Regions from separate parts of the Mesorhizobium sp. B1-1-5 genome, predicted to be linked through region 3. Evidence: predicted binding sites of a transcription regulator. Region 3 holds the regulator's gene; each other region holds the start of a gene.
The links. The regulator PhoB, encoded in region 3, activates phosphate uptake and scavenging genes when phosphate is short. The targets are predictions, from matches to a motif close to TGTCATNNANCTGTCAT.
Positions count from the first base shown of each region.

Region 1 (7,638 bases), on a different contig from region 3:
ACGTCCCGCTAGAAGACCCATTCCGACGTCCATTTCGGGCATCGCTTTGCCTCAGTAACCGCCGGTCTCGCCAACTCCTCCGAATGCACCGCAGGCGCAGCTTTAGCGGCCCTGCATCTGTTCACGTGTTCTTCAGGCGGCGGTTCGAGACCGGTTTGGCATTGCTGAGCCGCCGTCGCGTGCAATCCGCGCCGACGCCTGACTTTCAAACACGCAGTCTTCGCCACGCCGTGGCCCGTGAGCATGATCCCGAAAAGTGGTATCCGGTTTTCGGAAAAGATCATGCTCAACAACAAGGGGCATCTCGGACATCGCCGGCCTGACGGACTTCCCGACGGGAAGGGCCTACCGGCATGTCTCGAACTTTGTGCGTACGTTGGACGATTGCGCCCGCAATCGCGCCACGACCTTTCATCAACTGCAATCGCTGCGGCGGCCTCAAGCCTTATCGATGCGGCGGGAAATTCCGCGTCAATGCCAACGGCAAGCGCATTGACGTCTGGCTGATCTATCGCTGCGTCGACTGCGACAACTCCTGGAATTTCGCCATCCTGGAACGGCGAAACCGCCGCGACATCGAGCCGGCGCTGCTCGCCGCGATTGAAAGCAACGATCAGGACCTTGTCCGCCGCCACGCCTTCGACAGCGCGATGCTGCGCGACCGGGCTGGCCGGATCGAGGAATCTCCCGGCGTCACGGTCCGAAAGGAGCTTCTGGCCGGCGAGCCGGGACGCGCGACCACGCTCGCGATCGAACTTCGGATCGAGGGCACGACGCCTTTGCGGCTGGACCGCCTGCTTGCCGGCGAGCTCGGCCTATCGCGGTCAAGGCTTCAGGCCCTGGACGACCGCAAGCGATTGACCATCGAGCCCGATGGCGGAAGGGCCTTGCGCAAGCCCGTGCGTGGTGGCCTGGCAGTGTCCATCGACCTCGCCGGGGACGCGGATTGCGCCGCGATCGTCTCGGCTGCCTGCGGCTGAAACAAAAAAAGAGGGAGCAACCGCTCCCTCTTTCGAACTTTCCATGGAACCTTACGCCGCTCCCATCACCTTGGCGGCCTTCTCGAAACGCTTGCGCTCGTTCGGGTCGAGATGGAGCTTGCGCAGGCGGATGGTCTTCGGCGTCACCTCGACCAGCTCGTCGTCCTGGATCCAGGCGAGCGCCCGCTCCAGCGTCATGCGGATCGGCGGCGTCAGCTTCACCGCTTCGTCCTTGCCGGCGGCGCGGATGTTGGTGAGCTTCTTGCCCTTGAGCACGTTCACTTCGAGGTCGTTGTCGCGCGAATGGACGCCGATGATCATGCCCTGGTAGACCTTGACGCCCGGATCGATGATCATCGGGCCGCGGTCTTCCAGGTTCCACATCGCATAGGCGACCGATTCGCCCTGCTCGTTGGAGATCAGCACGCCGTTGGTGCGGCCGGGCAGCTCGCCCTTATATGGCTCATAGGCGAAGAACAGGCGGTTCATCACGGCGGTGCCGCGCGTGTCGGTCAACAGTTCCGACTGATAACCGATCAGGCCGCGCGTCGGGGCATGGAAGACCAGGCGCTGGCGGTTGCCGCCGGACGGGCGCAGCTCGACCATCTCGGCCTTGCGCTCCGACATCTTCTGCACGACGACGCCGGCATGCTCCTCGTCGACGTCGATGACGACTTCCTCGACCGGCTCCAGCAGCTGGCCATCCTCGCCCTTCTGCATGACGACGCGCGGACGCGACACGGCAAGCTCGAAGCCCTCGCGGCGCATTGTCTCGATCAGCACGGCGAGCTGCAATTCGCCGCGGCCGGACACGAAGAAGGAATCCTTCTCCGCCGATTCCTCGATCTTCAGCGCGACATTGCCCTCGGCCTCGCGCAGCAGCCGGTCGCGGATGACGCGGCTGGTCACCTTGTCGCCCTCGGTGCCGGCAAGCGGCGAGTCATTGACGAGGAAGGACATGGTCACGGTCGGCGGGTCGATCGGCTGCGCATGCAGCGGCTCGCTCACCGCCGGATCGCAGAAGGTGTCGGCGACGGTGCCTTTCGACAGGCCGGCGATGGCCACGATGTCGCCCGCCTGCGCTTCCTCGATCGGCTGGCGCTCGAGGCCGCGGAAGGCGAGGATCTTGGAAATGCGGCCGGTCTCGATCTGGGTGCCGTCATGGTGCAGCACCTTGACCGCCTGGTTGGCCTTCAGCGTGCCGGACTCGATGCGGCCGGTGATGATGCGGCCGAGGAACGGATTGGCCTCGAGGATGGTGCCGATCATGCGGAACGGGCCGGGATGGACCGTCGGCGCCGGCACATGCTTGACGACTAGGTCGAACAGCGGTGCAAGACCCTGGTCCTTCGGACCCTCGGGGTTTTCCGAAACCCAGCCGTCGCGGCCCGAGCCGTAGAGGATCGGGAAATCGAGCTGCTCGTCGGTGGCGTCGAGCGCGGCGAAGAGGTCGAACACCTCGTTGACCACTTCGATATGGCGGGCATCCGGACGGTCGATCTTGTTGATGACGACGATGGGGCGCAAGCCGACCTTGAGCGCCTTGCCGACGACGAACTTGGTCTGCGGCATCGGCCCTTCGGCGGCGTCGACGAGCACGATCGCCGAATCCACCATCGACAGGATGCGCTCGACCTCGCCGCCGAAATCGGCGTGTCCGGGCGTGTCGACGATGTTGATGCGGGTGCCATGCCAGTCGACCGAGGTCGCCTTGGCCAGGATGGTGATGCCGCGTTCCTTTTCGAGGTCGTTGGAATCCATGGCGCGCTCGGCGACGCGCTGGTTGTCGCGGAAGGCGCCGGACTGTTTCAGGAGCTGGTCGACGAGGGTGGTTTTGCCATGGTCGACATGCGCGATGATCGCGATATTGCGGAGGTTCATTGTCTGGTCTCGGGAGTGTTGCAGGCAGCAGGCCCAGAGGCGCCGCCTTTTTCGGTTGCGCGGCTCATACAAGGTTTTTCGCATTTGCGAAAGGGGAGGCCCGACCCCAAATACATGGTCACTGATTCTTAAACGTCTTGGTGTGAAATGATTCCGTTAACCAAGGCGGAACCTTTGAGGGGCCGGACAGTTCGATGTTCATGACCGATCCTATGTCCAGATTGCGTCCGGTTTTTGCGTGGGCCGCGCTTGGCGTGCTCGTCGCGGCCGGCGCCGCGCAATCGGCGGCTACGCTTCGGCAAGCCGACCCGATCGCGCCGCCCGACGCCAGGACCGCGCAGCAGATGTTCGCCGACGCCCCCGACGGCGTCGACCCGATCGTCACCGGCCCGGTCAGCGCCGCCTTCAAGCAGCGCCAGAAGGATGCCAACTGCGACACTGCGGTCTGGCCGAAAATTCCCCGGGCTTGCTACCCTGATTGACGCTCTTCATCGCATTTCCGAATTGGTTCTGGACCACGGCAGCGCTTTGACGTCACGGCATAGATCTTTGACGCTGCTGCTCGCCTAGGGTGCGTTGAGATTCAGGTCAGGCCGAGCCGAGAACGGTGGTTTCCGAGAACCGGAGCGGAGCGTACTTAAAGTACGTGAGCACCGGAAGCGCAGGAAACCATTGTTCGCAGGCCGGCATCACCTGAATATCAACGCAGCCTAAGCCGACCGCACCGGATCGAGCGTGACCTTGTAAAGCTCGTTGTCGTCGCGATCCATCAGCCGCACGGTGAGCTGTTCCGTCGCGCCGGAAATGTCGACCAGACCGAAGAACTGCAGCCCGGCCGACGGCGGCAGGTTCTGGCCCTGCTCGGCGGTCGGCGCCTTGATGAATTTCAGCTCCGGCCCGAAGGTCATGTCGAGGTCGTTGGGGCCGAAGGTGCCGGCGTGGATCGGACCGGAAACGAATTCCCAGAACGGATTGAAATCCTGGAACTGAGCCTTGTCGGGATTGTAGTAATGCGCCGCGGTGTAGTGGACGTCGGCGGTCAGCCACACCGTGTTGGTAATCCCGGCATTCTTGATGAAGCGCAGCACGTCGGCGAATTCCAGCTCACGGCCCTTTGGCGCACCGTTGTCGTTGTTGCTGACAGCTTCGAAGCCGACCTTCTTCGCCGCGTCGTTCCAGACGACCAGGCTGAGCGGCATGTCGGCGGCGATGACCTTCCACGTCGCCTTGGAATTCGCCAGCTCGCGCTTCAGCCACTTGGACTGCTCCTCGCCGATCATGCGCGACTTCGGCGTCAGCGTCTCTTCCATGTCGGGGCCGTTCGGGCCGCGATAGGAGCGCATGTCGAGGAAGAACACGTCGAGCAGCGGCCCATGCGAGGCCTTGCGGTAGACGCGACCCGGCTCCGACGGCTCGTAGCGGATGGTCGTCATTTCATGGAAGGCGCGAGCCGCCCTGGCCGCCAGCACATGGATCGACTTTTCCTTGTAGCGATCGTCGGCGGTCAGGTCCTTGGAATCCGACCAGTTGTTGAGCACCTCGTGGTCGTCCCACTGGTAGAAGGTCGGGCAGATGGCCGACAGGCCAAGCACATGCTTGTCCATCATGTTGTACTTCCACTGGTCGCGGTACTCGTCCAGCGTCTCGGCCACCTTGCGCTTGCCGTCGATCATGACGACGTTCTTCCACTTGCCGCCGCCGGGCAGGTCAACCTCGTCCTTCATAGCGCCGTCGGCATAGATCGTGTCGCCGGAATGCAGGAAGAAGTCCGGCGTGTGCTTGGCGATGGTCGAATAGGTCTTCATGCCGGTCTCGTCGATACCCCAGCCCTGGCCGGCGGTGTCGCCCGACCAGGCGAAGCGCACGTCGCGCTTCGACGACGGCGCGGTGCGGAAGCGGCCGACGATCGGCTCGGACACGGCATTGATGTCGGAAAGATCGGCAGCAGTCATGCGGTAGAAGATGTCCTGATCCGAGGCGAGATCGGTGAGCAGCCGCTTCACCGTGTAGTCGCTGGCCGGCGAGGTATCGAGCGCAGCCAGCCGCGTCGCATTGGCGAAACTTTCGGTGGTCGACACTTCATACATCACGCGCGCCGGGCGATCGGTGCGGGCCCAGACCATGCCCGACGTGGCGTCGACGTCGCCGGACTGGACGCCATGCGTGAACGCCGGACGCTGGCTGGCGCGGGAATAATAGGGCAGCGCCAGACCGGAGGCGCCGACAAGGCCGAAGGCGCTGGCCGAAGTGACGAAGGCGCGGCGGGTGAGCGAAAGCTTGTTCATGGCTGTCTCCGGGATGGCATTGAGCGGGACCGCCAAGCTCTCGCCTCAATGTTTCAGGCGCATATCGGAACCATGAAGTTTTGATAACAGTCGACATCTTCCTTCTCCCCTTGTGGGGTGAGAAGCGGTCCGCGCAGCGGACAAAAAGCCAATTGCTTGGCTTGTCGAGCTTCGAACGCCCTGAGCCTGCGAAGGGCCGGGTGGTGGATCGGCGCGCAGCGCCGAGACGGATGAGGGGTGTTCCAGCGGAGTGAGACGCTGATACTCCAGCGGAGTGAGACGTCGGCGTTCCCTGGAGCACCCCTCATCCGGCCGCTTCGCGGCCACCTTCTCCCACAAGGGGAGAAGGGAAAGTCGCGCCTCAAGCCGCCTGCGGTTCCGGCTCGAACGCCGGCCTGCTCGTATTGATCAGCAGCGAAATACAAGCCGCCGCGATACCCGTCATGCCGGCAATCAGGAAGGCCAGCTCGTAATTGCCCTGCAGCTCGCGCATCGTGCCGCCGAAGGCGGCGGCGGCCGCGGCGCCCACCTGGTGGCCGGCGACGATCCAGCCGAACACGATCGGTCCGCTGCGGTCGCCGAACGCCTCGTTGGCAAGCCTCAGCGTCGGCGGCACGGTGGCGATCCAGTCGAGCCCGTAGAGCACGGCGAAGATGACCAGGCTGGTCGCCGAGAAGCCGGAATAGGGCAGGTAGATCAGCGACAGACCGCGCACCGCGTAATAAACGCCGAGCAGCTTGCGCGGATCGAAACGGTCGGTGAGCCAGCCGGACAATGTCGTGCCGATCAGGTCGAAAATGCCCATCATCGACAACAGCCCGGCCGCCTGCACCTCGCCGATGCCCATATCGCCGCAGAAGGCGATGAGATGCGTGCCGACGAGGCCGTTGGTGGTGAAGCCGCAGACGAAGAAGGTGGCGAACAGGTACCAGAACACCCGCGTGCCCGCCGCGCGGCGCAGCGTGTTCAGCGTGTGCGCCAGGAAATTGCCCTGCGATGCAGGCGACACCGGCGGCACGTCGCCGGCATCGGCGCCGTAGCGAACCTGGCCGATCGAAGCCGGGCGCTCCGGCACCAGCAGCAAGACGAACGGGATCAGCGCTGCGGTGGCCAGCGCCACGGCGATCGCCACCGGCTTCCAGCCGCCGCTCTGCGCCAGCGAGGCGATGAGCGGCAGGAAGACCAGCATGCCGGTGGCGCTGGAGGCCGACATCAGGCCCATTATCAGGCCGCGATTGGTCTTGAACCAACGGTTGACGATGGTGGCGCCGAGCACGCTCGCCACTGCGCCCGAACCGATGCCGGAAAACACGCCCCAGGTAATGAAAAGATGCCATGGCTCAGTCATGAACAGGCTGAGCGCGGTCGATCCCGACATCACCAGCAGCGAGCCGAGCAGCGTACGGCGCAGCCCAATGCGTTCCATCAGCGCCGCGGCGAACGGACCGGTCAGCCCGTAAAGCAGGATGCCGACGCTGGCGGCCCAGGACGTTACGTCGCGATGCCAGCCGAAGCTTTCCTCCAGCGGCACCATCATCACCGAGGGCGCCGAACGGAGCCCGGCCGCGATCAGCAGGCACAAGAAAATGACGGCAACGACGACGAATGCGTAGCGCTGGCCAAACGGACGGGACTGGATTATCATGTTACTGACCGGTACGTTGCAATGGGGTGAGACCATACATACGTACCGGTCAGTAACATTGTCAAGCGAGTTGTTTGAATGCCATCCGACAATAAAATTGAAGCGTCGATCAGCGAGCCCCCTGCTCCCAGGGCGGCGGACAAGATCCTGGACGTGGCGCGCGACCTCTTTTACCGCGAGGGCATAAGAGCGATCGGCGTCGACGAGATCGTCAGGCGCGCCGGCGTCACCAAGCCGAGCCTGTACCGCAGCTTTCCGTCCAAGGACGAGCTTGCCGCCTCCTATCTGCGGAAATACGACCTCGAATTCTGGGAGCGCTTCGACGAGGCAGTCGACGCGCATCCGGGCGATCCGCGCGCGCAGATTATCGCTTTCCTGACCCGCGTCGGCAAACGCACGCAAAAGCCGGACTATCGCGGCTGCGGCATGACCAATGCTGCGGTGGAATATCCCGAGCGCGGCCACCCCGCGCGGGTGGTGAGCGAGAACAACAAAGTCGAATTGCGCCGGCGACTGCGCGCCATGGCCGCCGCAATGGGCGCCGCCGATTCCGATACGCTGGGTGACGGCCTGCTACTGCTCATCGAAGGCGCCTATATCAGCGGCCAACTTTTCGGCCTGGGCGGACCGGCGGCGGCGGTCGCCCGCAACGCCGACCTCTTGATCGAAGCCAGCTTGAAGAAATAGCGATTGACGTTACGCTTCCGGCAACTCGAACGGAGTTGCCAGTAATGCGAGCTCTTCTGATCCCGGTTGCCCTCGCCGGTTTCTGCCAGGCGGCCCAGGCCGGCGACATCTCCAGCGCCTATACCGATCTCGACTCGAAGAGGGACTGCGTGACCTATGC
Region 1 covers NZ_VFWS01000045.1:20,232-27,869, forward strand. Annotated here, with positions in the region: gene FJ980_RS15815 (DUF1062 domain-containing protein) at 354-980, shown strand; gene typA (translational GTPase TypA) at 1,032-2,861, opposite strand; gene FJ980_RS15825 (hypothetical protein) at 3,062-3,343, shown strand; gene FJ980_RS15830 (alkaline phosphatase) at 3,572-5,146, opposite strand; gene FJ980_RS15835 (MFS transporter) at 5,508-6,791, opposite strand; gene FJ980_RS15840 (TetR/AcrR family transcriptional regulator) at 6,870-7,478, shown strand; gene FJ980_RS15845 (hypothetical protein) at 7,523-7,638, shown strand, end outside.
Region 1: a site for PhoB is predicted at 5,219-5,235, ahead of FJ980_RS15830 (alkaline phosphatase). Genes of this name have one in related genera too.

Region 2 (7,638 bases), on a different contig from region 3:
GCGCGACCGCGCACCGCAATCCCTGTTTCGCGACCGCCTCGCCAGCCGGCTTGAACAGGCCATGCTTTCGGGCAAGACGGTTCGCGAGCGGCTGAACTACTACAACAAGCTGGAACACCCGTTCATGCCCAGTCCCGATGCCATAGCCGTCGGCAAGCTGCCGTCCTCTTCCAGCATGTATTATTACGACCTCAAGGAATTCGCCCGCTATTTCGATCCCGGCCTGCTGATCGATTTCGAGTTCGGCGATGTTGTCGGCGTTCCGGAGTTCCCGAGGATCGTCAAGGACCGGCCCATCGGCGACGACAATGCGAACGGCGTGCTGATGAAGCTGAACAAGTTCCGTCACTTCTACATGCCCCCCGACAACCTGTCTTTCGCCGCCAAGCGTCCGATGGTGGTGTGGCGCGGTCATCTCAACAATCCGATTCGCACCCGCTTCGTCGAAAAGGCCGCCGACCTGCCGATTTGCGACGCTGGTTCCCACAGGGCCGATGCGCCGGACGGATACCGCAAGCCGTTCCTGAACATCGAGCAGCAGCGACAGTATCGCTACATCGTCTCGCTCGAAGGCAATGATGTCGCGACGAACCTGAAATGGATCATGAGCTCCAATTCACTCTGCCTCATGCCGGAACCGACCTACGAAACCTGGTTCGCCGAAGCCCAGGTCGAGCCCAATATCCATTACGTGCCGCTGCAGCCGGATTTCTCCGACCTGGTCGACAAAGTGGCCTATTTTGAAAAACATCCCGACGAGGCGGGACGCATAACCGCCGCCGCCAACGCCCATTGCCGCAAATTCGGCAATGAGCAGGACGAGCAGGCGATTTCGCTGCTCGTCCTCTATAAATATTTCGTGCTGAGCGGACAGATAAAGCCCGACGCGGAAGTCTGGCGCTTCATCGCCGGCTGAGCGTTTTAAGCGTGGGAGCGGTCAAGCACCCGATCGGCCGGCCCGAACCGGTCCCTGGCGGTGAACTGCTGGTGCCAATAGGGATAAAGCACCGGCGGCCGGCTGACGACGTCGAGACGCTGCCGTTCGTCCTCGGTGAGCGACAGGCTTGCCGCGGCGAGGTTGTCCTTGAGCTGCGCCTCGTTGCGCGCGCCAATCACCAGCGAGCTTATGGCCGGTCGACCGAGCAGCCAGGCAAGCGCCACCTGCGCGCCCGAAACGCCGCGTGCCTTGCCGATGAAGTTGAGCACGTCGACAATGCGCCACAGGCGATCCTCGTCGCGGATCGGCGGTTCCGTCCAGCCGCCGATCTGGCGCGCGGTCGGGCTGTCGCGATGGTATTTGCCGGAGAGCAGCCCTCCGGCCAGCGGGCTCCAGACCAGCACGCCGAGGCCCTGGTCGAGCGAGATCGGCAGCAATTCATATTCGGCCTCGCGCGCTTCCAGCGTGTAGTGGATCTGCTGAGTGATGAAACGGGCCTGATGGCGGCTGTCGCTGACGGCAAGGGCCTTCATCACCTGCCAACCCGACCAGTTGGAGCAGCCGATATAGCGGATCTTGCCCTGATTGACCAAGGTGTCGAGCGCCGCGATCGTCTCCTCGACCGGGGTGAGTCCGTCCCACTGGTGGACGAAATAGACGTCGATGACGTCGGTCCTGAGCCGCTTCAGGCTCTTTTCGCACTCGCGGATCAGATGATGGCGCGACAGGCCTTCGTCATTGGGGCCGGTGCCGATACGCATGCGCGCCTTCGAGGCGATCAGCACATCGTTCTTGCGCTTGCCGCCAAGCGCCTCGCCGATGATCTCTTCCGACAACCCGTTGGAATAGACGTTTGCGGTGTCGATGAGGTTGATGCCGGCATCGATGCAGGTGTCGATGATGCGTTTGGCTTCCGAAAGATCCGAATTGCCGACGGCGGCGAACGGACCGGTGCCGCCGAAGGTCATGGTGCCAAGCGTCAATGTCGAGACTTTCAAGCCGGATCGGCCGAGCGTGCGGTATTCCATGTCGGTCCTCGCAATTTGTTTTGAAGAAGCGCCGTGGCGAGCGCCGGAAAGAGGGCGAAGGATTTGTAGGACAATTCCCGCCGCTTGTCGCCCCGCTATCGATACGGGGTCGATCACATATCTTCCATATCGATGCAACTGCCGGGCGATTGCAATAAAACCGTCATTGCGCCTCTGTATCTCAGTCGGCTTACGGAGTGTCCGGCCGGGGCTTCCGAAGCGGTGATGGCTGACAGGCAGACGGAGCAGCGCGATGAATGAACTGAAACCGAATTCCGGGGCCAAGGACTGGCTGGAGGCCGAGCTCGAGGATACGCTCGACGAGGACTATGAGCTGGAGCTGTCCGAGCCGGCGCTCTCGCTCGAGATCGCCAAGATCTACAAGAAGTCGCATCCGCCCTCCATCGAGCGCATGACCTATTTTCGCGAGCTGCTCAGGCTGCAGTCGGAGCTGATCAAGCTGCAGTCCTGGGTCGCCTACCACAAGAAGAAGCTGGTGGTGGTCTTCGAAGGCCGCGATTCCGCCGGCAAGGGCGGCGTCATCAAGCGCATCACGCAGCGGCTCAATCCGCGCATCGCCCGTGTCGTGGCGTTGCCGGCGCCGACCGAGCGCGAGAAGTCGCAATGGTATTTCCAGCGCTACGTGCCGCATCTGCCGGCGGGCGGCGAGATCGTGCTGTTCGACCGCTCCTGGTACAACCGCTCCGGCGTCGAGCGGGTGATGGGCTTTGCCAATGGGGACCAAGTCGAGGAGTTCTTCCGCGACGTGCCCGAATTCGAGCGCATGCTGGTCCGTTCCGGCATCACCCTGGTGAAATACTGGTTCTCGATCACCGACGAGGAGCAGCAGATGCGCTTCCTGATGCGCATCCACGATCCGATGAAGCAGTGGAAGCTCTCGCCCATGGACCTGCAGTCGCGCGTGCGCTGGGAGCAGTACACCAAGGCCAAGGAAGAGACCTTCGCCCGCACCAACATTCCGGAAGCGCCCTGGTTCATCGTCGAGGGCAACGACAAGAAGCGGGCGCGGCTGAACTGCATCGACCATCTGTTGCAGCAGATGCCCTATGAGGAGGTTCCGCACGAGGAAATCACGCTGCCGGAGCGCGTCTTCAACCCGCAATATGAACGCCAGGTGCTGCCGCGCGAACTCTACGTGCCGGAGAAGTATTGAGCGCCCTCCTTCTCCCCTTGTGGGAGAAGGTGGATCGGCGCGCAGCGCCGAGACGGATGAGGGGTGTTGGAAGAAATGAGGCGGTGACGATTTCCAGCTCGTTGCCAAGCTGGAGTACCCCTCATCCGACCTCGCTTCGCGAGGCCACCTTCTCCCACAAGGGGAGAAGGAGAAGCCTGGCCTACGCCCGCCCAACCATCACATGCGTCGCATCGGAGGTCGCAACCTGTTCCGTGCACTGATACCCCAGCTTCAGCATGTCGAGCCCGGCGAACAGATGCTCACCTGAGCCGAGCAGGATAGGCGAGATGGCCAGATGCATCTCGTCGATCAGCGTCTCCTCGAGATACTCCCGTACAGTCGAAACGCCGCCGCCGACCCGCACATCCTTGCCGCCGGCCGCTGCCTTCGCCTGTTCGAGCGCCGAATGGATGCCGTCAGTAACGAAGTAAAAAGTCGTGCCGCCTTCCATCTCGATCGGTGCGCGTTTGTGGTGCGTCAGCACGAAAGTCGGAACATGATAGGGCGGGTTGTCGCCCCACCAGCCTTTCCATTTGTCGTCCGGCCATTCGCCGCGGCTCGGCGCGAACATGTTGCGGCCGAGGATCCACGCGCCGACATGCTCGAAGCTGCGGACCGCAAAATCGTTGTCGGTATCCGTGGTCCCGCCATCCTTGCCGATCATCTGGTGGAAAGAGCGGGTCTTGATCATCCATTTGTGCAGATTTTCGCCGCCGACGCCCAGCGGTGTGTCGAGGCTTTGGTCGGGACCGGCGCCGTAACCGTCGAGCGACAAGGTGAAAGCGTTGACACGCAACTTGGACATGGCTGCCTCCTAAACCAATTGTAATTTGAAATCAGTTTTGGAGTAGCTTGACTGATTGCAAAATGCAAGCGGTATTTTCTGGCACGATCGAGTCGGGCATTGTCGGGGATCGTCGCAGGAATGGTAGCTGCCCGGGAATATTGGTGCGAAAGGCGGTAAGGGATGCCGTCGCAATTTTCGTCGAGAAACGCGATTAGCTGGGCAACTCTCGGTCGGCTGCATCAAGGATGCGTTCAATGGCAACGCGTAGCGCCGGCAAGTTGTCTGTCACGACAGCCCAGACAATGGCTTCGGAAGTCTTGTGATATTCATGACGCAGGATGTTGCCTATGCCACGAACCTGTTTCCAGGAAATTTCTGGGGCAAGAGCGATTAGATCGTCAGGAATGTGCCGGGTGGCTTCGGAAATAATCTCGATACCGCGCTCGATGCCGTGGCGGAGCAGCCAATCACTACGGAAATCTTCCAGCGTCTTGCCGGTCGTCGCAGCATCGATACCATCCAGAGCCGCAACGATCTCGGCGAGGATCGGCTTGATCCGACGCGGAGCCATCAAAATATACGCACGGCCGATCGTTCGATATCAGCTTTCAACATCGGATGAAGGCTATCCCGCGTAGTAATGTCGATTTCGGCCGACATTTTCTCTTCGAGAAATTGTTTGATGCCGACGAGGTCGATCAAGGAAAAGCGTCGCGCCGGATCGTAGTCTATGAAGAGATCAAGATCGCTGTCCGAACGTGCGTCGCCGCGCGCGGCCGACCCAAACAGATAAAGCGAAGTCGCGCCCATGCCTCTGATGGCATCTGCGTTCTTCTGCAACCGTTCGATCACTTCGTTCCAGCTCATGGGTCCATTCTAACGGATCTCGTTAGAATTCCAAAATCGCGAGGCGAGCCCTAACCCCTCAGCATCTCCGCCACCACCGGCGCGAAATAGGTGAGCACGCCGTCACAACCCGCCCGCTTCAGCGCAAGCAGCGATTCCAGCATCGCCTTTTCGCCGTCGATCCAGCCATTGGCGGCCGCGGCCTTGATCATCGAATATTCGCCCGACACCTGATAGGCGAAGGTCGGCATCCGCAGCTCGTCCTTCAGCCGGCGGATGATGTCGAGATAGGGCAGGCCGGGCTTGACCATCAGCATGTCGGCGCCTTCGGCGAGGTCCTGCTCGGCCTCGCGCACGGCCTCGTCGGAATTGGCGTGGTCGATATAGTAGGTTTTCTTGTCGCCCTTGAGCAGGCCGGCGGTGCCGACCGCCTCGCGGTACGGTCCGTAGAAGGCCGAGGCGAACTTCGTCGCGTAGGACATGATCGCCACGTCCTGGAAACCGTTGGCGTCGAGCGCGTCGCGGATGGCGCCGATGCGGCCGTCCATCATGTCGGACGGCGCGATGATGTCGGCGCCCGCCGCCGCCTGGATGACGGCCGCGGCGGCGACCTGCTCCACCGTCTCGTCATTGACGATGATGCCGTCGCGCAGGATGCCGTCATGGCCGTGGCTGGTGAACGGATCGAGCGCGGCATCGGTGATGATGCCGATCTCCGGCACCGCGTCCTTGATGGCGCGCGTGGCGCGGTTGATGACATTGTCGGGGTCGAGGATGTGCGATCCCGTCTGGTCGCGCAGCGCAAGCTCGACATTGGGGAAAGTGGCGATGGCCGGGATGCCCAGCCTGGCCGCGCGCTCGGCTTCCTTCACCGCGAGGTCGATGGAAAGGCGATAGACGTCGGGCATCGCGGCGATAGGCTCGCGCGTGTTCTTGCCGTCGATGACGAAGATCGGCCAGATCAGGTCGTTCACCGAAAGCTGGTTCTCCTGCACCAGCCGTCGCGACCAGTCGGCCTTGCGCATGCGTCGCAGCCGCCGGCTGCCGGTGATCTCGTCGACGCTGCGCGCGCCGGCGGGCTTTGCGGGAGTGAATTTGTTCATCGCCGAAACTCTCTTTTGCGCCGGCTTTTACCACGCGTCTCCGCCGCTGACCAATGCGACACGATTGTGCCAGGCACGCGCCTCACGGCGGCCCGTGTCCTGACAGGATCTGCGCCGCGCCCCTGACCGCGACCCGGAAGGCCTCGTCGAAGCTGACGCCGCGCGCCTGCCAGCGATAGGTCTTGCCGCGATCGGCCAGCCGCCAGTCGGCGATCCAGCCTAGGTCCTTGTCGCTCCACACGATGCTGCCGGCCAGCGCTCGGGCCGCTTCCGCTTTTTTTGCGAGCTTGTCGAGTCTTGCCATATCGGCCCCGGAAAGCGCCTTTTCATCCAGGCCGCCAAGCTGCCCGGCCTTTGGAAAGGTGACGCGCATCAGCAGCGGACCGGCAGCATTGGCGAAGGATTCGCGCATCGCGTCGCCGCGCTGCTCGTCTTGCGTCAGCATAAAATGCCGCGGGCCCTGCTCGGCGGTCATGAAGACGGCGATAGGCGGCCGCTCGCCGAGCCAAGGCCTGCTGCCGAGCTGCGCCAGGAGCTTGTCGATGACAGCCGGCTTGTAGAGGCAGGTGAGATCATGCGGCCTGTCATGTGTGCCTTGCTCGTCATGGATCGGGATGCCTTCGAGTCGGTCGTGATAGCGGAAGGACTGCACGAAGTCGGCCGCCTTGTCGCGCAGAGCCAGCATCTCCGTCTTCTGCGTCAGGCGCTGGTCGCCCGAGACCTTGACCAGCACCTTGTCGAGGCAATCTTTGAAGCCGATCTCGCGATTTGCCTCGCCAGTGCCGGTGACGATCGCCTGCGCCTGGTAGAGCTCGGCGATTGGCGCGGCGCGGACCGGCAGTCCCAGACATAGGAGACCGACCAATCCAATCGCGAAGCGGAAAATTCCAGGCATGTCGATCTGCTCGAAACCTGTCGGGCGCGGGCACAGTGCTTTGCCGGTTACCTAACACCTGGCGCTGCCGCCCGCCAGCGCAAGGAGCGCTCCCCAGTAACCGTCGCCATTGACGCGTCTCCGTGCCGCCTTTAGCACTTCTCTCCCCCGGCGGGCGGAGAGAGGGATTCTCTGGTGATGGATTTTGGCGGAGGCGACGAGATCCGCTTCGAGCGGCTGGGCAAGGCGGGTGTGGTCACTTTGACCCGACCCAAGGCGCTCAACGCCGTCACGCACGATATGGTCAAGGCGCTCGGCAGGGCGCTCGACGCCTGGGAGGAGGACACGGGCGTCGGTGTCGTCGTCGTCAAGGCCGAGGGCAGGGCGTTTTCCGCCGGCGGCGATATCCTGCACATCTACGAGGCCGGCCGCGCCGGCGAACCTCCGGTCGATTTCTTCGCCGACGAGTACCGGCTCAATGCCCGCATCGCCCGCTTCCAGAAACCTTATATCGCTTTGATCGACGGCATCGTCATGGGCGGCGGCGTCGGCATCTCTTTCCACGGCTCGCATCGGGTGCTGACCGAGAACGCGCAGTTCGCCATGCCGGAGGTCGGCATCGGCTTTTTCCCGGATGTCGGCGCCAGCCATTTGCTGCCGGATCTGGGCGGCTCCTTCGGCATGTATCTCGGATTGACGGGAAATCGCATCCGCTACGGCGATGCGCTGTGGTCTGGGCTTGCCACGCACACCATCAAGGCGCAGGCCCAGGCGGGATTGCTCGATGAGTTGGCGACCAGCAACGATCCGAATGCCGAGCTGCGCGATTTCTTCGTGCCGGCAAAACGCGAGACGGACCAGCAGGACC
Region 2 covers NZ_VFWS01000003.1:31,194-38,831, forward strand. Annotated here, with positions in the region: gene FJ980_RS01895 (glycosyl transferase family 90) at 1-916, shown strand, start outside; gene FJ980_RS01900 (aldo/keto reductase) at 922-1,965, opposite strand; gene ppk2 (polyphosphate kinase 2) at 2,219-3,139, shown strand; gene FJ980_RS01910 (dihydrofolate reductase family protein) at 3,321-3,965, opposite strand; gene FJ980_RS01915 (HepT-like ribonuclease domain-containing protein) at 4,159-4,518, opposite strand; gene FJ980_RS01920 (nucleotidyltransferase domain-containing protein) at 4,518-4,814, opposite strand; gene hemB (porphobilinogen synthase) at 4,865-5,896, opposite strand; gene FJ980_RS01930 (DUF2066 domain-containing protein) at 5,979-6,791, opposite strand; gene FJ980_RS01935 (enoyl-CoA hydratase/isomerase family protein) at 6,969-7,638, shown strand, end outside.
Region 2: a site for PhoB is predicted at 2,116-2,132, ahead of ppk2 (polyphosphate kinase 2). Genes of this name have one in related genera too.

Region 3 (7,638 bases):
ACTGTGCAGCCCTTCATCATCGGTATTTTCCACGGCATACCGGGGCTCTCCAGCCTGTTTGCCGGTCCGCCCTACGGCATCGGCCTGCTGACCTCGTCGCTGATCCTCGCCATCATGGTGCTGCCCTTCATCACCTCGATCACCAAGGACGTGTTCGACACGGTGCCGGCGGTGCTGAAGGAATCGGCCTACGGTATCGGCTGCACGACCTGGGAAGTGACCCGGCGCGTGACCATCCCCTACACCCGCGTCGGCATCATGGGCGGTGTCATGCTCGGCCTCGGCCGCGCGCTCGGCGAGACGATGGCCGTCACCTTCGTCATCGGCAACGCGCACCGCATCAGCGCCTCGCTGTTTGCGCCGGGCACGACGATCTCGGCGACCATCGCCAACGAATTCACCGAAGCCGACGGCAACCTCTATACATCCTCGCTGGTATCGCTCGGCCTGATCCTGTTCATCATCACCTTCATCATCCTCGCGCTCGCACGCTACATGCTCTTGCGCATCGATAGCCGCACGGGAGCCTGACCGATGTCGACTGCCCAATCGCTTCACCAAAGCCGCAAGCGCAAGAATGGCGTGATGATGACGCTGTGCGTCGTCGCGGCGGGCATCGGGCTGGCCTGGCTGGCGCTGATCCTCGGTGCCCTGCTCTACAAGGGACTTTCCGGGGTGTCGCTCTCCGTGTTTACGGAAATGACGCCGCCGCCCGGCGATGCCGGCGGCCTGCTCAACGCCATCTACGGCAGCATCGTCATGACGATCATCGGTATCTTCGTCGGCACGCCGATCGGCGTGCTGGCCGGCACCTACATGGCCGAATACGGGCGCTTCTCGAAGCTCACGACGGTGGTGCGCTTCATCAACGACATCCTCTTGTCGGCGCCGTCGATCATTATCGGCCTGTTCGTCTACGAGCTGATGGTGCGGCCGATGGGGCACTTCTCGGCGATCGCCGGCGCGGTCGCGCTGTCGATCCTGGTGATCCCCGTCGTGGTGCGCACCACCGAGGACATGCTGAACCTCGTGCCCAACGCGCTGCGCGAAGCAGGCACCGCCATCGGCGCGCCGCGCTGGGTGGTGATCCGCTCGGTTGCCTATCGCGCGGCGCTCTCCGGCATCGTCACCGGCATCCTTTTGGCGATCGCCCGCATCTCCGGCGAGACGGCGCCGCTTCTCTTCACCGCGCTCAACAACCAGTTCTGGTCGAGCAATCTCAATGCGCCGATGGCCAGCCTGCCGGTAACCATCTTCCAGTTCGCTCTCAGCCCCTACGAGGAATGGCAGCAACTGGCCTGGACGGGCGCACTCATAATCACCCTGACGGTTCTCGGGCTGAGCATCATCGCCCGCAGCCTAACCGGACGCAGAGAGGACAGATGAAACCGATGTTGTCCACCGACCTGAACGCAGCCGACACGACCGTCGAGAAGGCCAAGATCGAGGTCAAGAACCTCAATTTCTACTATGGCCAGTCGAAGGCGCTGAAGGACATTAACCTGTCCCTGCCCGAGCGCAGCGTGACCGCCTTCATCGGCCCGTCGGGCTGCGGGAAGTCGACGCTGCTGCGCGTGCTCAACCGCATCTACGAGCTCTATCCGAAGCAGAGCGCCGAGGGCCAGGTGCTGCTCGACGGCAAGAACATCCTCGACCGCTCGCAGGACCTCAACCTGCTCAGGACCAAGATCGGCATGGTGTTCCAGAAGCCGACGCCGTTCCCGATGTCGATCTACGAGAACATCGCTTTCGGCGTCAGGCTCTATGAGAAGATCAGCAAGGCCGAGATGGACGGCCGCGTCGAGCAGGCGCTGAAGCGCGCCGCGCTCTGGAACGAGGTCAAGGACAAGCTCAACGCCAGCGGCCTCAGCCTCTCGGGCGGCCAGCAGCAGCGCCTGTGCATCGCCCGTACCGTGGCGGTGAAGCCGGAGGTCATCCTGCTCGACGAGCCGGCCTCGGCGCTCGATCCGCTGTCGACCGCCAAGATCGAGGAATTGATCGACGAGCTGCAGGCCGACTACACGATCGTCATCGTCACCCACAACATGCAGCAGGCGGCGCGCGTGTCGCGGCAGACGGCGTTCATGTATCTGGGCGAGCTGGTGGAGTTCGACCGGACCGAGAAGATCTTCACCTCGCCCCGCGAAAAGCGCACGCAGGACTACATCACCGGCCGCTTCGGCTGAGCTCATACGAGGACATCATCATGGCCGAACATACCGTCGCTTCCTTCGACGAGGATCTGAGACAGATCAGCCGGCTCATAAACGACATGGGCGATCTCGCCAGCTCGATGGTCGGCGCTTCGACCAGAGCCCTGCTCGAGACCGACAATGCCATGGCGCAGCGCGTCGTTTCCGACGATGCCATCATGGACGCGCGCCAGCGCGAGCTCGACGACCGCGCCATCACGCTGATCGCCAAGCGCCAGCCGATGGCCGACGACCTGCGCAACGTGGTCGGCTCGATCCGCATGGCGGGCGACCTCGAACGCATCGGCGATCTCGCCAAGAACATCGCCAAGCGCGTCGGTTCGGTCGGCGTCAGCGCCGCGCCGCGCGATCTCACGCATTCGATCGATTCCATGGCGCAGCTGGTACTGATCCAGGTCCAGGCCGTGATCCAGGAATATACGGTGGGCGACGCCACGGCGCTGGCCAAGCTTCGCAACGACGACGAGCGCATCGACGTCAAATACACATCCGTCTTCCGCGAGCTCCTGACCTACATGATGGAAGACCCGCGCAACATCACCGCCTGCACGCATCTTCTGTTCTGCGCCAAGAATCTCGAGCGCATCGGCGACCATGTGACCAACATCGCCGAGAACGCCTATTATGTGCTGACCGGCACGCAATTGCCCGCGAATCGTCCGAAGCAGGACGAGACGACAATGTCGGCGCCGGCGGCCTGACGAAGGGTACCTGCCAATGATCGCGCCACGCATCATGGTGGTGGAGGACGAGGAGCCGCTTGGGGTGCTGCTCCGCTACAATCTCGAATCCGAGGGTTACCAGGTCGAAGTGGTGACCCGCGGCGACGAGGCCGAAATCCGCCTTCAGGAAAACGTCCCCGACCTGCTCGTGCTCGACTGGATGGTGCCCGCGGTTTCCGGCATCGAGCTCTGCCGGCGCCTCAGGATGCGACCCGAGACCGAGCGGCTGCCGATCATCATGCTGACCGCGCGGGGCGAAGAAAGCGATCGTGTGCGCGGCCTCTCGACCGGCGCCGACGACTATCTGGTCAAGCCGTTCTCGACGCCGGAGTTCATGGCGCGCGTCAAGGCGCTGCTGCGCCGCGCCAAGCCTGAGGTGCTGTCCAGCGTGCTCAAGGTCGGCGACATCGTGCTCGACCGCGAATCGCACCGCGTCTACCGCAAGAAGAGCGAGATCAGGCTCGGCCCGACCGAGTTCCGCCTGCTCGAATTCATGATGCGCCACCCCGGCCGCGTGTTCTCGCGCAGCCAGCTGCTCGACAATGTCTGGGGCGAGACGATCTATATCGACGAACGCACCGTCGACGTCCATGTCGGCCGGCTGCGCAAGGCCGTCAACAACGGCCGCATGCCGGATGTCATCCGCACCATCCGCGGCGCGGGCTACGCGATCAGGGAAGATTAGGCCCAGGGCGCCGCAGTCCTGACGGGCCATGCACTTCCAGCATCCACGCTGGTGAGTGGCCGAGACGCTTGTGCCTCGTCATCCACGGGCGGAGCAAGGAGCGAAGCGACGCAGCGCAGACCCGAGGATCCATTCCGTGACGTCGACGCGCCGCGGCAGTCCAGAATTTTGCACCGCTGCGCTCGACGCGTGAGGTAACGGCATGGATTCCAGGGTCTCCGCGACGGAGCTTCGCTCCTGCTCCGCCCTAGAATGACAGCTCGCGGGGGGCTGCGCTAAATTTCAAGCGTCTGTTGCTGTCTTTGGAACCACTTCAAGGCTGCCTATGCCACGTTCTTCCCCGTCCCCGCTCTTGCCTGGCCTCCCGGCGCGAAAATCTCCTGGTCGACGAAGGTCAGCGCGCGCATGGCGCAGCCTTCGCGGATCAGCGGCAACTCGTTCGGCTCGGTGTCGAAGGAGATCGATTCGGAGTGCTGGCCGCCGGCCGTCTGGGCGATCGCCTCCCTTAGCGCCGACTCGATCAGGTCGAAGGCGGCCGCGCTGACGCCGACCATGGCGACGGGCGCCGGATCGATGAGGGCGAACAGGCTGCCGAGACCGAAACCAAGTGCTTCACCGGCCCGGCGATAAGCCTCCCGTTCGGGGCCGTCCCTCTCGCGCGCCTTCGCGGCAAGGGCCCGCATGTCGGCGTCGCCGACGTCGACCGGCTCGGCGTCCTCGCTCATTTTCATGGCGCTGCGCCAGATCGCATAGTTGCCGGCATAGGCCTCGACGCAGCCGCGGCGGCCGCAGCGGCAAAGCGCCCCGCCCGGGCGGTGGATCATGTGGCCGAACTCGCCGCCGGAGGAATGCGTGCCGGTGAATAGCGCACCCTTGAGCACGAGACCCATGCCGATGCCGTGCGACAACAGGATGGCGATGAAGTCGTCGCGATAGCGCTCCGGATCGCGCCATTGCAGCGCCACCGCCATCATGTTGCAGTCATTCTCCATGGTGGCGGAGATGCCGAACTCCTTCTCGAGGATGTCGGCGAAAGGAATGTCTGTCAGCGGCGTTATCGGCGACCAGAGCATGGCGCGTGCATTAGAATCGGTGATGCCCTGAATGCCCATGGCGATGCGGGCGACGCTGCCAATGTCGAGGTCAGGATCCTGCAGCCGGCGCCGCACGATCGCCACGCATTCGCCGATCAGCTCGTCGCGGGGCATGACAAGCGTGTCCAGGCGCTGCTGCTCCTCGGCAACAACCTGACCGGCATAATCGATCACGGCGACCGACAGGAAGTTCAGCGACAACACCACGGTCAGCACCGCGGCGGCTTCAGGGTTCAGCGCCAGGCCGATCTGCGGCCGGCCGCGTTTCAACGCCGTCGGCTCGCTGGCCTTGCTTTCGGTGAGAATGCCCTCCTGGATCAGGTCGGCGGAGATCGCCGAAATGGTCGAGTGGCTGAGCCCGGTGGTGGCGGCAATTTCGGTCCGTGATGGCTGACCGGCGCGGCGTACCGCCGAAATCACCATGGCGCGATTGCGCCGGCGCAAATCGTCGTGGCGGATTCCGACCGACATCGTTTCGCACGTCCTCCCCGGTCATCGCGGCCTTGTGATAATGCCATGGCCTGTCGCTGACACGCTAGGGATTGTGGCAGAAGCCAGGGGTTATGTCATTATTTATTGCGGATGCCGAAAAAAATGCCTGAGCCCATCAAAACCCATCAGAATCTCGGTTGACAGCGTCGTTATGCTGGACCACTATTTTTTTGAGGCTCGAAAAAAAGCCTCTGTGCCGGCCTTCGGGCCAGTTTGGGTCGCGCCGCACGGGCGCAGGGAGGATATCATGAAGAAATTTGCAGCCGCCATTCTGGCGGGCGTTGCCATGTCGCTGACGCTGGCGTCCGTGGCCGAGGCGAAGGACAAGGTGATCGGCGTGTCATGGTCGAATTTCCAGGAAGAGCGCTGGAAGACCGACGAAGCAGCGATGAAGGCCGCCATCGAGGCCGCCGGCGACAAGTATATTTCGGCCGACGCGCAATCCAATCCGGGCAAGCAGCTGACCGACGTCGAAAGCCTGATCTCGCAGGGCGCCAATGCGCTGATCATCCTGGCGCAGGATGCCTCGGCAATCGGCCCGGCGGTGCAGAAGGCGCTCGATGAAGGAATCCCGGTCGTCGGCTACGACCGCCTGATAGAGAACAAGGACGTGTTCTACCTGACCTTCGACAACAAGGAAGTCGGGCGCATGCAGGCCCGCGAGGTGTTCAAGGCCAAGCCGGAAGGCAACTATGTCTTCATCAAGGGCTCGGGCTCTGATCCGAACGCCGACTTCCTGTTCGCGGGCTCCATGGAAGTCCTGAAGGACGCCATCGACAGCGGCAAGATCAAGAATGTCGGCGAGGCCTATACGGACGGCTGGCTGCCGGCCAACGCGCAGAAGAACATGGAGCAGTTCCTGACCGCCAACGACAACAAGGTCGACGCGGTCGTGGCTGCCAATGACGGCACCGCCGGCGGCGTCGTCGCGGCGCTGACGGCGCAGGGCCTGGCCGGCACCGTGCCGGTCTCGGGCCAGGACGGCGACCACGCGGCGCTCAACCGCATCGCGCTCGGCACGCAGACCGTGTCGGTGTGGAAAGACGCGCGCGAGCTCGGCAAGAACGCCGCCGAGATCGCCTCGCAGCTCGCCGACGGCAAGAAGATGGGCGACATCGCCGGCGCCAAGGACTTCACGACGCCCGGCGGCAACACCGTCAAGTCGCTGTTCCTGACGCCGATCGCGATCACCAAGGACAATCTCAACGTCGTCATCGATGCCGGTTGGATCAAGAAGGACGAAGTCTGCGCGGGCGTGCCTGCCGGCAGCGTGAAGGTCTGCAACTGAGCCTTGCCGACCTTCGATCAAAAATACCTGCGCCGCGGCCAGGAGCGGTTCAATGAACCGCTCCTGGTTTTTGTTGCCGCAATCCCGGACGGAAAACCGCTACGCACTTTTCCTGGGATTGCTTTAAAGCCGCGGCGTTTTCTCAAAAGATTTTGCCGTTCTGCCTCGGGCGGGTAGCTTCTAGGCTGAGTTCCGGCATCCGCACCAGACGGCAAGCTGGCGGGAGGAAATCATGACCGACACGACGTCTACCCAACCGGCGGACACCGCGCGCGCGTCGGAACTCGGCACTGTGGCCCGGTTCCTGAAGGCGACCGAGCTCGACACCCGCATGCTGGGCATGATCGGCGCGCTGCTCCTGATCTGGATCGGGCTGCATGTGATTTCCAGCCTGCGCCTTGGCGTCAACCCGCTCGACTTCGACAGCCGCACGTTCCTGACGCCGCGCAATCTCTGGAACCTGTCGGTTCAGTCTTCGGCCGTGGCGATCATGGCCTCCGGCATGGTGCTGGTCATCGTCATGCGCAACATCGACCTGTCGGTCGGGTCGGCCGAAGGGCTGATCGGCATGGTCATGGGCTTTGCCCAGGCGCATTTCCTGGTTCGCTTCGTCGGGCTTGAACTGGGAAATCCCTGGATCTGGGTTCTGGCGTTGCTGATCGGCCTGGCGCTCGGCCTCATCATCGGCGCCTTCCAGGGCTTCGTCATCGCTTATCTTGAAGTGCCGGCCTTCATCGTCACGCTGGGCGGATTGCTGGTATGGCGGGGCGCTGCCTGGTGGGTCACCAGCGGCCAGACCGTTGCGCCGCTCGACGCCACGTTCCAGTTGATGGGCGGCGGCCCGGCGGGCTCGATCGGCGCCAAATGGAGCTGGGCCGTCGGCATCGTCGCCTGCCTGGCGGTCATCTTCATGCATTTCAACGGTCGCGTGCAGCGCAAGCGCTTCCGCTTCCCGCTGCGTCCGGTCTGGGCCGAGACGTTGCTTGCCACGGTCACCTGCGCGGTCATCCTGGGCGCGGTGTGGCTCGCCAACTCCTATCCGTGGCCGGTCGGCATCGTGAACCGCTACGCCGCCGCCAACAACATCACCGTGCCCGAAGGCGGTCTGTTCATCGCGCATGGCATCGCCATTCCGGTGCTGATG
Region 3 covers NZ_VFWS01000090.1:3,641-11,278, forward strand. Annotated here, with positions in the region: gene pstC (phosphate ABC transporter permease subunit PstC) at 1-531, shown strand, start outside; gene pstA (phosphate ABC transporter permease PstA) at 535-1,386, shown strand; gene pstB (phosphate ABC transporter ATP-binding protein PstB) at 1,383-2,186, shown strand; gene phoU (phosphate signaling complex protein PhoU) at 2,207-2,914, shown strand; gene phoB (phosphate regulon transcriptional regulator PhoB) at 2,931-3,620, shown strand; gene FJ980_RS22170 (ROK family protein) at 3,944-5,185, opposite strand; gene xylF (D-xylose ABC transporter substrate-binding protein) at 5,454-6,494, shown strand; gene FJ980_RS22180 (sugar ABC transporter permease) at 6,727-7,638, shown strand, end outside.

Region 4 (7,638 bases), on a different contig from region 3:
AACGGTATCTGTTTTTTATTGATAAAGTTCTGTTTGGGCCGCGCCTATCCAGATGGAGCTTCCGCAACCTTCACCAGGCGACTTAGGGAGGAACCTAATGAAATTCGTGATCAGCCTTCTCAACCGCCGCGGCTTCGTGGCTTTGGCCGCCGCTTCGATGCTCGCCGGGGTGATACATTCCGCGCCCGTCTCGGCGGCCGACGTGACCATTCCGATCATCGTCAAGGATACCACATCCTTCTATTGGCAGATCGTTCTGGCCGGTGCCCGCAAGGCCGGCAAGGATCTCGGCGTCAATGTGCCGGAACTCGGCGCCCAGGCTGAAACCGACGTCAACGGCCAGATCTCGATCCTGGAAAACGCCGTCGCCAGCAACCCGGCGGCCGTCGTCATCTCGCCGACCGAGTTCAAGGCGCTCGGCAAGCCGATCGACGAGGCTGCCTCCAAGGTCAAGGTCATCGGCATCGACTCCGGCGCCGATTCCAAGGCCTTCACTTCCTTCCTGACCACCGACAACGTGCAGGGCGGCCGCGTCGCCGCTGACGGCCTCGCCGCCGCCATCGGCGCCGCCAACGGCGGCAAGATAGAAGGCAAAGTCGCGCTGATCACGGCGCTTCCCGGCGCCGGCTCGCTCGAGCAGCGCAAGCAAGGCTTCATCGAGCAGATCAAGGCCAAGTATCCTGGCCTCGAGCTTGTCGCTGACAAATATGCCGACGGCCAGGCCACCACGGGCTTGAACATCGCGACCGACCTGATCACTGCCAATCCGGACCTCAAGGGCATCTTCGCCTCGAACTTGATCATGGCGCAGGGCGTCGGCCAGGCGATCGCCGAAAACAATCTCGGCGGCAAGGTGGCGCTGATCGGCTTCGACAGCGACGAAAAGCTGATCAAGTTCCTCAATGACGGCGTCATCTCGGGCCTCGTCGTCCAGGATCCGTACCGGATGGGCTATGACGGCATCAAGACCGCCTTGGCCGCCTCGAAGGGCGAGAAGGTCGAGGCCAATGTCGACACCGGCGCGAACCTCGTCACCAAGGACAACATGAAGGATCCCAAGATCGACGCGCTGCTCAACCCGAAGCTCAAGTGAGCAGCGTCGCGACAGTCGTTTCCGGGGCCTCGCGCCCCGGAAACATCGGGGGCGATTTGGAAGTTCGCCGGCCCGATTTAGGCTCCGCCTTCAAGATGCGCGCCAGACGCATCGCTGCGTACCCAATGGTTGAGGCCAATCTGGGAGGATTGTCATGACGTCGACGGCGCAGGAATTGCATCCGGCCCCTACGCTGGAACCGGGCAGGACGATCCTCGAGCTCAACGGCCTGGAAAAGCGCTACCCCGGCACGCATGCGCTGAAGCCTGTGCATCTTGCCTTCAAGGCAGGCGAGATCCACGCCATCGTCGGCGAGAACGGCGCCGGCAAGTCCACCCTCATCAAGCTTCTGACCGGCGTCATGCCGCGCACCTCCGGCGAGGTGATCTGGGAAGGCAAAGCCGAGGCGCTCGCCACCCCGTACGAGGCGATGGCGCTCGGCATCAACGCCGTCCACCAGGAGGTGGTGCTGTGCCGCCATCTCACCGTCGCCGCCAACATGTTCCTCGGCGAGGAGGAATCCCGCTTCGGCCTGCTGCAGCAGCGCGCCATGGTCAAGGACGCACAGAAGATCATCGACGGCCTCGGCTTCGACCTGCCGGCGCATGTCGTGCTCGGCGACCTCACCATCGGCCAGCAGCAGTTGATCGCCGCGGCGCGAGCCACTGTGCGCGGCACCAAATTCCTGATCTTCGACGAGCCGACCGCCTACCTCACTCGCAAGGAGGCCGACCAGCTCTTCAAGCTGATCCGGCGGCTCAAGGGCGAAGGCGTCACCATCATCTATATCAGCCACCGCATGGAGGAAGTGTTCGAGCTCGCCGACCGCGTTTCCGTGCTTCGCGACGGCACTTTGGTCGGCACCCGCAACATCGCCGAGACCGACGAAGCCGAGCTGGTCAAGCTGATGATCAACCGCTCGATCGAGCAGATCTACCACAAGGAGCATTTCACCCCCGGCGCCACCATCGTCGAGACGAAGAACCTTTCGGGCAAAGGCTTCGAGAATGTCTCGGTGACCGTCCGCGCCGGCGAGATCGTCGGCCTCTACGGCCTGATCGGTGCCGGCCGCAGCGAGTTCGTCACCACGCTTTACGGCCGCCACAGGAAATCGGCCGGCCAGATCCTTTGGCAAGGCAAGGAGGTCCAGGTCAATTCCGAGCACGACGCGATCCGGCTCGGCATGGCGCTGGCGCCGGAAAGCCGCCGCGACCAGGGCCTGTGCCTCAATTTGCCGGTCGGCATGAACCTCAACCTGCCGATCTACAAACGCATCTCCAGCAATTTTCTGATCTCCGGCGCCAAGGAGAAGGCCGAGGCCGACCGCCAGATCGCCGATCTCAGGATCAAGACACCGACGCGCCATGCGCTGGCTTCAAGCCTCTCAGGCGGCAACCAGCAGAAGATCGTCATCGGCAAATGGCTGGCGCATGGCGCCAAGCTGTTCATCTTCGACGAGCCGACGGTGGGCGTCGATGTCGGCACCAAGGCCGAGATCTACCGCCTGTTCTCGACGCTCTTGTCCAAGGGCGCCGGTATCATCCTGATCTCGTCCTATCTGCCGGAAGTCTACGAGCTTGCCGACGCGCTGCATGTGTTCCGGCGCGGCAAGTTGGTCGCGACCCATGGTTTCCGGACCGCGAGCCACGAGGACATTTTGGGTCAGGCACTGGCCGAGAAACAAGAAAAGTCGGGAGGACAGATATGAGCACCGAGGCGATCCCCGCCGAACGATCCAAGCGCAATTTCAACGCCCTGTTCGGCTTGACGCTGCTTGGCCTTCTGCTCCTGATGTGGATCGTGCTGGCTTTCGCCACGCCGTCCTTCGCCACGACGCTCAACATCACCAACCTTCTGCGTCAGGGCTCGCTGATCGCCATCCTGGCCGTCGGCCAGACCTTCGTCATCATCACCGGCGGCATCGACCTGTCCGTCGGCGCGGTGGTCGGCTTCACCACGGTCATCGTCGCGCTGCTGATCAATGCCGGCTGGCCGATCTGGGCGGCGGTGCTGGCGACCTTGCTGGTCGGCGTCGCTATCGGCCTCTTCCACGGCTTCGGCATCGTCAAGATGGGCCTGCCGCCCTTCATCATCACCTTGGCCACCATGACCTCGCTGCGCGGCATCGGCCTTTTGATGACCAACGGCAACTCGATCTCCATCAACAGCGACCCTTTTCAGGCGTTTTCCCGCGGCTCGCTGCTCGGCATCCCCTATCTGTTCTGGATGGTCATCCTGGTCGCCATCCCCTCCTACGTGTTCCTGCACCACACGCGCTGGGGCCGTTACCTGTTCTCGGTCGGCTCCAATGCGGAGGCCGCGCGTCTGTCGGGCGTCAACGTGCCGCGCACCATCTTCATGGCCTACATCCTGTCTGGCCTGCTCGCCGCCATCGTCGGCGTGCTGCTGGCCTCGCGCATCGGCATCGGCAACCCCACGCAAGGCGACACCTATGAGCTTCAGGCCATCGCCTCGTCGGTGATCGGCGGCACCTCGCTGTTCGGCGCCATCGGCTCCGTGCACGGACCGCTGATCGGCTCCTTCATCCTTTCGACGATCAACAACGGCGCCAACCTGCTCAACGTCAACACCTTCTGGCAGCGCGTCATCACCGGCCTGCTGATCATCGTCATCGTCTACTTCGACGGCCTGCGCCGTCGCGGCAAATGACTCCTACCTGAACCTTCCGCGCCGGCCCGCGCGAGGCCGGCGCTTTTTGCCTTGGATTGCCTATGAAAGCCGTTGTCTGCCTCTCGCCCGGCGAGCTTGTCCTCGAAGACCGCGCCGGGCCCGGCGCACCGCCGCCCGGCTGGGCGCGCGTCGCGGTCAGCCATGTCGGCATATGCGGCACCGATTATCATATTTTCGAAGGCAAGCACCCATTTCTGGCCTATCCACGCATCATGGGGCACGAGGTCTCGGGCACTGTCATCGAGAAAGGCGATGGCGTCGAGATCGGCGTTGGCGAGCCGGTCGTCATCAACCCCTATCTTTCATGCGGCAAATGCATCGCCTGCCGGCGCGGCAAGCCGAACTGCTGCGTGAAGATCGAGGTGCTGGGCGTCCATCGCGACGGCGCCATGTGCGACGAAATTTTAGTGCCGGCGCAGAACCTCTACCCGGCGAACGGCCTGTCGCTGGCCGACGCCGCGGCGGTCGAATTCCTGGCCATCGGCGCGCATGCGGTGCGCCGATCGCTCGGGCTGCCCGGCCAGCGCACGCTGGTCATCGGCGCCGGCCCGATCGGCCTCGGCACGGCAATCTTCGCGCGCATCGCCGGGCTGGATGTCAGCCTGCTCGACATGAGCGCCGAACGTCTCGGCTTCGCCGAAAAGCAGCTCGGCTTTGCTCCGCTGGACAGCTCGAAGGCGCCGGCTGCCGAGTTGGTCCGGCAGGCAACCGCCGGCGAAGGGTTCGACCTTGTGTTCGACGCGACCGGCAACACCCAGTCCGTGCAGTCGGCCTTCGCCCATGTCGCGCATGGCGGCACGCTGGTGCTGGTCAGCGTCGTCAAGGACGACATCACCTTCTCCGACCCCGAATTCCACAAGCGCGAGATGATGTTGATCGGCAGCCGCAACGCGCTGAAGGCCGATTTCGACCATGTCGCAGATTCGATCCGCAACGGCGCCGTGCCGTTGAACAAGCTCGTCACCCATCGCACCACGCTCGCCGGAACGCCGCGCGACCTTGCCCGGTGGACGCATGAGAAGTCGGGACTGATCAAGGCGGTTATCGAGGTCGGGTGATAACAGGGCAGGCGGTCAACTCGGCCCGAATTGACGGAGTGGGGGAAGGCGGTCCTCAAACGGCCAAGCCGCTGACAAGTAAGCGACCGCGCCGGATGGACGGATGAGAAATCGGGCTGATCAAGGCGGTTATCGAGGTGGGGTGATCCATCCCTTCGTCATCCACGGGCGGAGTAAGGAGCGTAGCGACGCAGCGCAGACCCGAGGATCCATTCCGTAACGTCGATGCGTTAAAGCGATCCAGAATTCTGCTCCGTTGCGCTCTACGATCGAGGTTACGGAATGGATGCTCGGGTCTGCGCTCCGCTTCGCGTCGCTCCGCCCGTGGATGACGACCTCTGAGTTGTCGCCTTGGATGACGACGACGAAGACCTAATCGCCGGCCGAGAGCCTAAGCTCCACCCGCTCCGCGGGAAAGCGCGACTCCGCGAACTGGATCGGCTCACCATCGACCGTCACGTTGACGGCGACGGTGACCAGCACGATGGCGCCGGGCTGCAGATCGAGGGCTGCAAGGTCGTCGGCGTCGGCGTGTCGCGCCGACAGCACGGTCGAATGCCGCAGATAATCGTTGATGCCGAAGCGCTTGAGCGAGGCGGTGATCGATCCCGTTTCCGCCATTGCCGCCTCGATTCCGGCGAAGTGCTTGGCATCGAACCAGGTCGTCGCGCGCGACACCGCATGACCGTCGGCCTCGCCGCGCGTCTCCAGGCGGATGACGGCAGCGCCTTTGGCGATGCCCAGCGCCTCGGCGATGCGCCGGCTGGCCGGCTCGGTGGACGACGACAGCAGCGCGATATGCCGCTCGCTCGTCTGCCCCTGCAGGCCGGTCGAGAAGCGCGTTCGCGCGCCGATCGGATAAGACAGCCGCTTGCGCGACAACACGAAGGTGCCGCGTCCCTGCTCGGCCCTCAGCACGCCTTCCTGCACCAGTGCCGCAATGGCGCTGCGCACCGTGTGGCGGTTGACGCCGTAGCGTTCCGCCAGCGCGACTTCAGGCGGCAGCGCGGCATTCTCGGCGAAATCGCCATTGGCGACCGCCTGCAGGATCCTGTCGGCGATCTGCCGCCATAGCGATACGCCGTTACGCCTCTCGATGCTGCTTGCCAGCCCGGTCATTTCCCCGCCCCCAACGTCTTCACCCCAACTTTTGCACCCGTTGTCATCCACCCGTCATGGACTCCCGATACCAAGTGAGTATAATTTGTATAGTTGTCTATATCAATAGACAAATTTTCCCAAGCAAGGAGCCACGCCATGCGAGGACAGGAAGCGCGCGAGCAGGCCGGGCGGAAGGCCTTGATGGCGACGCTGGCGCACGCCGCGGCCGACGAGATCGCCCGCCTGTGGAACGAGTCGGGCCTGCCCTCCGAGGCCGAGCTTTTGCGCGGTCCTGAAACCGGATTGGTGACGGTGCGCGGACGGATCGGCGGCGGCGGCGCGCCGTTCAATGTCGGCGAGGCGACGGTCACCCGTGCGACGGTGCGGTTGCCCTCCGGCCAGGTCGGCCACTCCTATGCGCTCGGCCGCGACAAGGGCAAGGCCAAGCTTGCGGCGATCGCCGACGCGCTGTGGCAGGACCCGGCGCACCGCGAAGCGGTCGAGACAAAGCTCGCCGCGCCCTTGCGCGCGGCGCTTGCCGCGGCGCGCGAGACAAAGCGCGTCGAAACGGCGGCCACGAAAGTGGATTTCTTCACCATGGTGCGCGGAGAGGACTGATGGATATCGCCACGCAATCGATCGACGGCGGCTTTGCGGAGCCGGTCTTCAACGCCCAGGCGGTGTTCCGCGCCATCATGGACGCGATGGCCCGCCCCGGCACCGTCCAGAACCTGCCGCAGCTCGCCCGCCCGCCGGCGCCGCTGTCGGCGACGGCCGGCGCCGTGGCGCTCTCGCTATGCGACAACGACACGCCGGTCTGGCTCGACCCGCCGCTGCAGGCGGAAGCCGCGGTCAAGGCCTGGCTCGGCTTTCACACCGGCGCGCCCTCGGCCAATACGCCGGCCGACGCGCATTTCGCCTTGATCGCCAATCCGAAGGAGATGGCGGCGCTCGACGGTTTTGCGCAAGGCACGCAGGAATATCCCGACCGCTCGACGACGCTGATCCTCCTGGTCGACGATCTTGCCTCGGGCCCGTCGCTGCTGCTCGAAGGTCCGGGGATCGAGAAGACGTCGATGATCGCGCCTCCCGGCATGCCGCGCCATTTCGTCGAGCAGTGGAAGCAGAACAACCAGCGTTTCCCGCGCGGCGTCGACATCATTCTGGCGGCGCCCGGCAACCTCGCCTGCCTGCCGCGCACCACCCGCATCAAGACGATGGAGGCATGACATGTATGTCGCGGTGAAAGGCGGCGAAGCCGCTATTGCCAATGCGCATCGCCTGCTTGCCGACCGCCGCCGCGGCGACCGCTCGGTGCCGGCGCTGCGCCTCGACCAGATCGTCGAGCAGCTGGCGCTCGGCGTCGACCGGGTGATGAGCGAAGGCTCGCTCTACGACCGCGAGCTTGCGGCTCTTGCCGTCGTCCAGGCGCGCGGCGACATGATCGAGGCGATCTTCCTGGTGCGCGCCTACCGCACCACGCTGCCGCGCTTCGGCTACACCAATCCGGTCGACACCGGCGCCATGCAGGTCGAGCGTCGTGTCTCGGCCACCTACAAGGATCTGCCCGGCGGCCAGGTGCTCGGCCCGACCTTCGACTATACGCACCGCCTGCTCGATCCGGAACTCGCCGCCGGCGCCGAGGTCGAGATGCCGGCACAGCGTCCGGCCGAGCCGGAGGCCATGCCGCGCGTT
Region 4 covers NZ_VFWS01000050.1:9,612-17,249, reverse strand. Annotated here, with positions in the region: gene FJ980_RS16620 (ABC transporter substrate-binding protein) at 98-1,093, shown strand; gene FJ980_RS16615 (sugar ABC transporter ATP-binding protein) at 1,248-2,801, shown strand; gene FJ980_RS16610 (ABC transporter permease) at 2,798-3,763, shown strand; gene FJ980_RS16605 (zinc-binding alcohol dehydrogenase family protein) at 3,826-4,842, shown strand; gene phnF (phosphonate metabolism transcriptional regulator PhnF) at 5,215-5,961, opposite strand; gene phnG (phosphonate C-P lyase system protein PhnG) at 6,100-6,561, shown strand; gene phnH (phosphonate C-P lyase system protein PhnH) at 6,561-7,172, shown strand; gene FJ980_RS16585 (carbon-phosphorus lyase complex subunit PhnI) at 7,174-7,638, shown strand, end outside.
Region 4: a site for PhoB is predicted at 6,003-6,019, ahead of phnF (phosphonate metabolism transcriptional regulator PhnF). Genes of this name have one in related genera too.